2 regions of the Achromobacter pestifer genome follow, and region 2 is predicted to be linked to the other one. Evidence: predicted binding sites of a transcription regulator. Region 2 holds the regulator's gene; the other holds the start of a gene.
What was found. Region 2 encodes FliA, which starts transcription of late flagellar genes. Its sites were predicted from a motif close to CTAAAGTTTNNNNNNNNNNNGCCGNTA; they were not measured.
Positions count from the first base shown of each region.

Region 1: kleA (stable inheritance protein KleA) is a predicted target of FliA. The motif match lies at 2,329-2,355, and genes of this name have one in related genera.

Region 1 covers NZ_CP053984.1:3,948-7,802, forward strand. Annotated here, with positions in the region: gene FOC84_RS00030 (ParA family protein) at 1-611, opposite strand, end outside; gene FOC84_RS00035 (transcriptional regulator KorA) at 608-916, opposite strand; gene FOC84_RS00040 (DUF2761 domain-containing protein) at 1,037-1,447, opposite strand; gene kleE (KleE stable inheritance protein) at 1,449-1,775, opposite strand; gene kleA (stable inheritance protein KleA) at 1,985-2,221, opposite strand; gene korC (transcriptional repressor KorC) at 2,379-2,636, opposite strand; gene FOC84_RS00060 (hypothetical protein) at 2,653-3,855, opposite strand, start outside.
Region 2 covers NZ_CP053985.1:6,829,691-6,833,545, reverse strand. Annotated here, with positions in the region: gene FOC84_RS32150 (FliC/FljB family flagellin) at 1-885, opposite strand, end outside; gene FOC84_RS32145 (RNA polymerase sigma factor FliA) at 1,310-2,065, opposite strand; gene flhD (flagellar transcriptional regulator FlhD) at 2,497-2,820, shown strand; gene flhC (flagellar transcriptional regulator FlhC) at 2,853-3,434, shown strand; gene motA (flagellar motor stator protein MotA) at 3,553-3,855, shown strand, end outside.

The DNA of each region.
Region 1 (3,855 bases), on a different replicon from region 2:
AAGATCAGTTGCGGATATGCCTGCTGCAAGGTCGCCAGGTTGCTGACGTGGCGCGGCTTCCGCGCGTCCACCTTGTTCGGCACCATGCCGAGAAAGCGCAGCTTCGGGTTTTGCTTGCGCAGGTTGCCGATGACGGCAACCATCTTCTTCATGCCTTGCAAGCTGTACGCCTCCATTTCGACCGGCGAAAGCATGTAGTCGGCGGCCAGCACGGCCGCCGTCATGGCAACGCCAAGGGAAGGGGCGGTGTCGATCAGGCACACGTCGAAGAACTCGCCTAGCGCCGCGATGCTGGCCCGCAGCGCGCCGGCGGCCTGGGCCAAGTCCATCTTGTCCAGGTTGGCCAGGCTGGCATCGGCCGCGATCAGCGCCAGGCCGTCATCCTCCCGGCCAGCGAACCAGGCGCGCAGCTCGTCGCCGCCGGCGGTGAACATGCGACTGGCGGGATAGCCCGAGTCGTGGCCGGCCAGCGTCCAGCTTGCATTGCCCTGGGTGTCCAGGTCGATCACTGCAACCCGAAGGCCGCGCTCCTGGAAGTCGAACGCCAGGTGGCAGGTTGCGAAGGTCTTGCCCTGTCCGCCTTTCTGAATTGCCGTGACCAGTGTTTTCATGAGTTGGGTTCCTGTTTCCTCTTTCCCTTGGCGTCGGCTTCCCAACGCTTGACGATGAACGCTTGATGCTCCGGCAGTACCGCCGTCACCCGCGCGAAGCCCTGCGGGAGCACTTCCCCCGCCGCTGCCCACACGCGACTGACCGCTTGCGATACCGCCCCCTTGGTCAGCCCCAGCGAGGCCACAAACTCGGCCTGGGGCCTTCCATCGACCAGCACGCCGCGCGCTATGTCGATGGTCTGTTGCCCGATCTCCAGGCCCTTGATCGCCGCCTGGAATTGGGCTTCGGTTAGCCGTTTCTTCATGGAGAACACCCATATAAACTCCACACCCGGTTGTTGAACAAAAGGCGGTGCCAGCCGCCGACCATGTGCAGAAGTTTAGCTAAACTCGCCGGGCGCGTCAAGCCTTTTAGCGGCTAAAAATCACCCCTTCTTGGCGTCATCCGAATACAGCGCGGCTAGGCGCTTGAGGTCGTCGGGGCCTTGCTGAACCTCGACCACCCGCATTCCGTAGCGCCCCATCTGCGACGCGGCGCGCGAAACTGCGAGCTGCTGCGCGTGGTCGGCGCTCACGAAGAACGTCATCAACGGCCCCACGGTGCGCGTGCCGCCGCTCGCAAAGCACACGTCGAACGAACCGCCATGCACATGCGGATCGACGCCTTCAACGAGCCGCCAGGGGTCAAGGCCCCATTCCTCGGATTGCGCGCTGTACCAATAGGCCGGCGCATCGCCGTTCAAATCGCTGGCCGCGTACTCGCGCACCAGGACGGCCACGCGGCCCGTGGTTGGCTCCACGAATCCCGGCGGGTAGGGCAGGGTCTGTTTTTTCATGTCAAAGCCCCTTCGGCTTGTAGATCGAAACGAAGTAGGTGATCGCGGTCAGCACCGCGAAGTACACCAGGAACGACCAGCCGGCATACACGCCAGGCGTGTTCCAGTGGTAGAGCATCCGCACGAACTGAAAGAAGGTGGCAATCGACAGCACCCACTTGAGGATCGGCCAGACCAACACGGTCGCCACCCATACGAACTTGACCAGGCCGGCCAGCAGGCCAGCACCGGGGGCCTTGTTGGGGGCAGCAGGCGCGGCGGCAGGCTCCACCGGCGCGGGCGCGGCGGGCTGCTCGATCTCCTTGGGGAACTTGATGATGTTGGACATAGCTTGACCCTCCACGCGCTTACGTGTTGAATGCTGGGTGCTCCCACTCGGAAGCATGGTTACGGTGTGCCAGCACCAGGCCAAGCGCCCCGGATCACTCCGGGGCGTTCCTCCACCTGGGGCCGCCCTTGATCTTGCCTCGGCTCACGCAATACTCCCTTCTTGGCGTCCTCGATAGGCCCGGCCGTTGCCGACCGGGCCATGTGCTCTTACCAGCCGGCCCGGCGCTTGGCCTGCTCGACGGCTTCCATCGACCAATGGCCCTTGGCCTGCCCCTCCAGGGAGCATCCGGCGAAGTACGCCTTGCCGCGCAGTTCCTCGGCTTTGCGCACCAGCTCGGCCGCCTCGGCCATCATGGCCGCGATCTCGTCACGGCGGGCCGGGAAGTCGGTCGCTGCCGCGCCCTCCAGCTCGTCAATCCAGGGCATGATCTTGTTGTCGCTCATCGGACTTTCTCCGGTAGTTGACCTGGGCGATGTGCCCGGCCTTCAAGTGCTATATTAGGGCAAAATGCCCTAGCCTGTCAAGCACTTTAGCTAAACTTTTTTCGCTTTACCGGAATCCGAAGGCTAAACTTTAGCCGCTAAAACCTTTCCCTTGGCGTCAATCCTCTTTCCAGATCACGCCCAGCCCGGCCAGGTCGCACAGGATCGCCCATGCCGCATAGGGAATCGGGGTGTCCTCGCCGATCCAGCGGCGGATCGTGCGGTCGCCCTTCGCGCCCAGCCCCAGCGCCTTCGCGGCCTTGCTGCCGCTGAACCCGGCCAGGCGCAGCACCTCGCGGACTTCCTCGCCGGTCGGTTGTGCCCAGCGTTCGGCCGGCTTCAAGCACTCCAGCCGGATATTGGCGTCGTTCGTCATTCGTTCGTTCTCCTGGTCAAGTGATAAGCCGCAACTGGTCGAAGCCGTAGATCGACTGGATGCAGCTCGGGTCTGAATCGACCACGCGCCGGCCTGCGCGATTGGTCTTGTACGTTACCGGCCTGTCGTCGTGCGCCCACACCTGGCGGGTGTCGGGATGCACCTTCACGATGATGATGCGCTTGCCGATGTAGCGGTCGAAAACCGGGTGATGGACGCTCACGATCTCGCACCGCTGGCCGGGCTTGAACTCCACCCGGTCGGCCGGGCCTCCATCGCCATTCCTGGCGATGCTGCAGGTTGCCGCGCTCGCTCCCGGCATCGTCGTTTCCGGCGATACAGGCCCGCCCTCGACCGGCTCGGCATCGTCGGCTTTGACGATGCTGCAGGTCATCGTCGTTTCTGGCGATGCGGGATCTCGCTCCGGGCCTGCGCCGGTGATTTTTCCCTTGGCGTCCAACCCGGCGGCCCTGGCCGCCTTGATCCTGGTCGCGGCCTCGGCCGCCCAGCGCCTGGCGATGAAGGCCCGATGCGAGGGCAGCACCACATCGACCAGGACGAACCCCGGCGGCACCAGGACGGTCGCCGGTTCGCGCCGCGCCGGCGGCTCCAGGCCGGCCAGCCAAGCGGGCAGGGGAGCATCGGCCAGGCGGTCGCGGTAGCTGGCCTCGACCATCACCGGGCGCTTCTTCTCGGCTCGCTGCGCAGCCAGGATGCCGCGCGCAACCTCGTCCACCGTCATGCAGCCCTGCGCCGTGTCGAAGTGCGAGCGGTAGCCCGTTTCGGAGATAAACGGCCTGTCCAGGTCGATGACGTGGAACTGGAAGTGGGCACCCAGCGGCCCGCCGTAGCCGGCCTCGTACTCCACCAGGGCGCGCATGTCGCCATCCGCGACCAGGAACTGGCCGCGCTGGCCCCACAAGGGCACGTCGCCAGGCACCGCCGCGCAATGGCGCTCGATGACCTGGCCGGGCGCGTCGTGGTCGGCCATGCTGCCCACGTGCGTTCCGCCGTTCATCTTCCAGATGACGGCCTCGTATCGGTCGCTGGCCGCCTCGGCGGCCGCACCGTCGCCGCGCATGATCGCCGCGTCGATCTCCACCACGGCCGCCACGGCGGCGGCCAGCAGCTCGTCGCGTTCGGTGGGCAGCTCGGCCAGCAGCTCGGCCGCCGGCGCGTTCCAGTCCTGGCCCGGCTGGGCCGGCGTCTTGCGTTTCTT
Region 2 (3,855 bases):
AGCGGTGCCCGCCGTTGCGGTGAAATCAGCCTTGGCCGGATCCAGAGCGACGTAGTAGGAGCCGGTCTTGGTGGCATCGATGTTGAAGCCGGATGCCTTCAAGGCTGCCGATTCAGTAGCGCTGGCAGGAGTGATGTTCACCTTGGCGAACCAATTGCCCGAGTCGTCCTGATAGGCGTCCGCTTCCAGGGCGACGCTACCGGCCACCACGCCCAGGCGGGCGCTCAGGTCGGCTGCAAACGAGCCGGGAGCGACGGCGACCTTGGTAACCGCGGTGCTGTCACCATAGTTGGCCTTGATCTGCGCCTTCTGCGCTGCGCTTACGCCGTCGAACTTGGTGGCGGCACCCTTGACGCCGTTGACGTTGAAGCCTTGCAGGCCCAGCGTGGACGCGGTGATTTCCTTCAGGTCGATGTCGATGGTTTCGCCGTCGTTGGCGCCGACTTGAATCTTCAGGGTGCTGTCCTTGGCCAGGACCTTCACGCCGTTGAACTGGGTCTGGGCCGACACGCGGTCGATTTCTTCCAGGCGCTGCTTGATTTCGTCCTGGATCGAGTTCAGGTCGGTGCCGGAGTTCGTGCCGTTGGTGGCTTGCACGGACAGCTGGCGGATGCGCTGCAGGTTGTTGTTGATTTCGTTCAGCGCGCCTTCGGTCGTCTGAGCGATCGAGATGCCGTCGTTGGCGTTGCGAGCGGCTTGGGTCAGGCCCTTGACGTTGGCGGTGAAGCGGTTGGCGATGGCTTGGCCAGCGGCGTCGTCCTTGGCGCTGTTGATGCGCAGACCCGACGACAGACGCTCGATGGCGCTGCCCAGAGCCGATTGCGACTTGTTCAGGTTGTTTTGAGCAACCAGCGAGAGATAGTTGGTATTGATGACTGCAGCCATGTTCAGGCTCCCAAGAGAGAAAGGCTTCTTCAAACTGGGCAGCAAGGCCGCCCACTGGTGTTAACGGGAAAGTTCGTTGACTTGGTGTCTAGGAATCTCTCCGTTGCCAGGATTACGGCAGTCCAAAATCAATCTTTAGCGCTATTTCGCGAAAGTCGACATTTTTCTTTCTGTCCGAAGGGAGGGGGCCGTTGCCTGGCCTGCGGCCCAGCTGCTCAAGTCGCTGCGGCCATATGGTGTAAGCGCGCCCGTCGTCCTCATCCCTGCACCCAGAAGCATGTACAGAGCGCATTTCCACGGTCCTTCATGCGTGGCGGGCACACGATGTAAAACGGACGCGAGGTGCGTCCGTCATGTTCAGGGCCTTTGGTGGCCAGGGCTGTCGCGGCAAGGGCGTCCCGGCACGTGCCGAGCTTGTGCCTATCTATATCACCTGTGCAATCTGCCCGTCCTGGGGCAACTCGTGCCACGCCTGTTCCTTCAGCTTCGCCCGTATCCGTGCCGTCGCCTGCGACCTCAGTTGGCACACCCGCGCTTCGGTCACATTCAGGATTGCGCCGATCTCCTTCAGGTTCAGCCCCTGTTCGTAACAAAGCGACAACAGCAGCTTTTCACGCTCGGGGAGGGCGTCGATGGCGTGGATCAGCGCCTGGCGGAAGTCGCCGGCCAGCAGCGAATCCAGCGGATTGCCGCCGGCGGCGCCATGGTTCAGCGTGGCGGCCCAGTCGGATTGGCCGCTGGCAGAGTCGGGTTCGGTGGTGAAGTCCTCGTAGTGCACGATCTGTACGCCCTGGGCGTCGTGCAGCAGCGATTGGTACTCGTTCAGCGGCATGTCGAGTTGTTGCGCGATTTCGGCTTCGCTCGGGGCGCGCATCAAACGCTGCTCCAGCTGCTGGATGGCCTGTTCGATCTTGCGCGCCTTGGCGCGGACGCTACGGGGCAGCCAATCCTGGCCGCGGAGTTCGTCCAGCATCGCGCCGCGGATGCGGGTGGTGGCGTAGGTCTCGAATTGGGCGTCGGGGGTTTCCTGATAGCGGCGCACGGCGTCGAGCAGGCCGATCATGCCGGCCTGTATCAGGTCGTCGAGTTCTACGCTGGCGGGTAGCCGGGCGAGCAATTGCAGGGCCAGCTTCCGCACTAGCGGGGCATAGTCGACCAGGCTGTCATCTGCGTGAGGCATTGCGGGAATGTCGGGCGGTGTCCATCGTGGCGCGTTGTTGGCTGTTGTCAATTTGCGACATTGTCGACAAACGCGCGGCTGCGCTGAAGCTAGGTGGATTCAGTGATCTGCAAGGTGCCATTGTCGGCAAACAACACCGTTTCATTCCTCAAAGTACGCAATGTTTTGAATGCTTATTTGCCAAATTGACGTAAATTTGTCTGAAATTTATATGTCAAGGTGTATCGAAAGCGGTAAGTTGCGCAACATCAACAAAGTTTTGTCATATAAGTCATAGAAAATGACATCAGCTGTGGTAAATTTTACTTAAATTGCGAACAAATGATACATTTCGCATCAATGCAGGATGTATCGAACGTAAAGGCGCCGGAATTCCGGTGCTTTTGCTTACACAAGCCCCCATCGGCGGGATAGGGAATAGGGAGTTGGGCGTGCAACAAGTCGAAAATTCATTGCTGACAGACATTCGTGAAGTGAATCTGTCCTATTTGTTACTGGCGCAACGCATGCTGCGCGACGACTACGCGGCGTCGATGTTCCGCCTGGGATTCAGCAATGAGGTCGCTGACATCCTCATGCGCCTATCGCCGGCGCAATTGGTCAAGCTCGCAAGCTCCAGCTCGCTGCTGTGCCGTTTCCGCTTCGACGACTACAGCCTGTTGTCCGCGCTGACCCATGACGTGCTGGGCGGTGCGCTGCAGCAAGCGCATGCAACCATTCTGCTGGCCAAGCAGCCTGTCGAAGAATTGGCCTGACGGCCTGATCATTCCATCCGGAAGCACGTGTAATGGCCACCAAGAGCGTTTCGCAGGAAGCGGATGACATCCTGCTTGCCAGCTCCATGATCACTTTGGGAGCTCGGCTGCAGGTGCTGGAGGCTGAAACCAGCCTCAGCCATGACCGCCTGGCGCGCCTGTACCGCGAAATTCGCGGCTGCTCGCCACCCAAGGGCATGCTGCCTTTTTCGGTCGACTGGTTCATGACCTGGCTGCCGAACATCCACTCCTCGCTCTTTTACAACGTGTATTCGTTCCTGAATACGCGTACCAGCAGCAAGGGCATACGCGCCACCATCGACGCCTATCGCCTCTATCTCGAAAACGCCGGCATGGATGCCGCTGAAAGCACGGAACCCGTCCTGAGCTTCACGCGGGCCTGGATGCTGGTGCGTTTTTTCGACAGCGGCATGCTGCAAATGTCCGCCTGCCGCCAGTGCGGAGGCCATTTCATCGCTCACGCCCACGATCCTCAATCGGATTTCGTGTGCGCGATCTGCCGGCCGCCACCCCGCGCCGGCAAGACCCGCGCCGCGGCCAAGGCGCGCGCCGGCACCCGCCCCGCGCCCGTCGCGAACACCGCCCGGCTCTGACCGGCGGTATCCAAATACATCAAAAGCCCTGGAAAACCCCCCGTAACCCGCCTTTTTGGGTCGAGGGGAACAGGGGATCATTGACGCCGGTTTTAGACTTCGTTGGCAGGGGCCTGATGTGTTGATTGTTATCGGTTTTCTCGTGGTGAGCGTGTCGGTCGTCGGCAGCTTCATAGCGCTGGGCGGCCACTTGGGCGCGCTGTATCAGCCGTTCGAGCTCACGCTGATTTTCGGGGCGGCTTTCGGGGCTTTCCTCGCCAGCAACAGCAAGAAGTCGCTGATGCTGGTCAAGGCCGCGCTGCCTGACTCGCTGAAAAGCTCGCGCTACGGCAAGGACGTATACATGGAGCTGATGGCGCTCTTGTACGTGCTGCTGAACAAGGCGCGCCGCGAGGGCCTCATGGCCATCGAATCGCATATC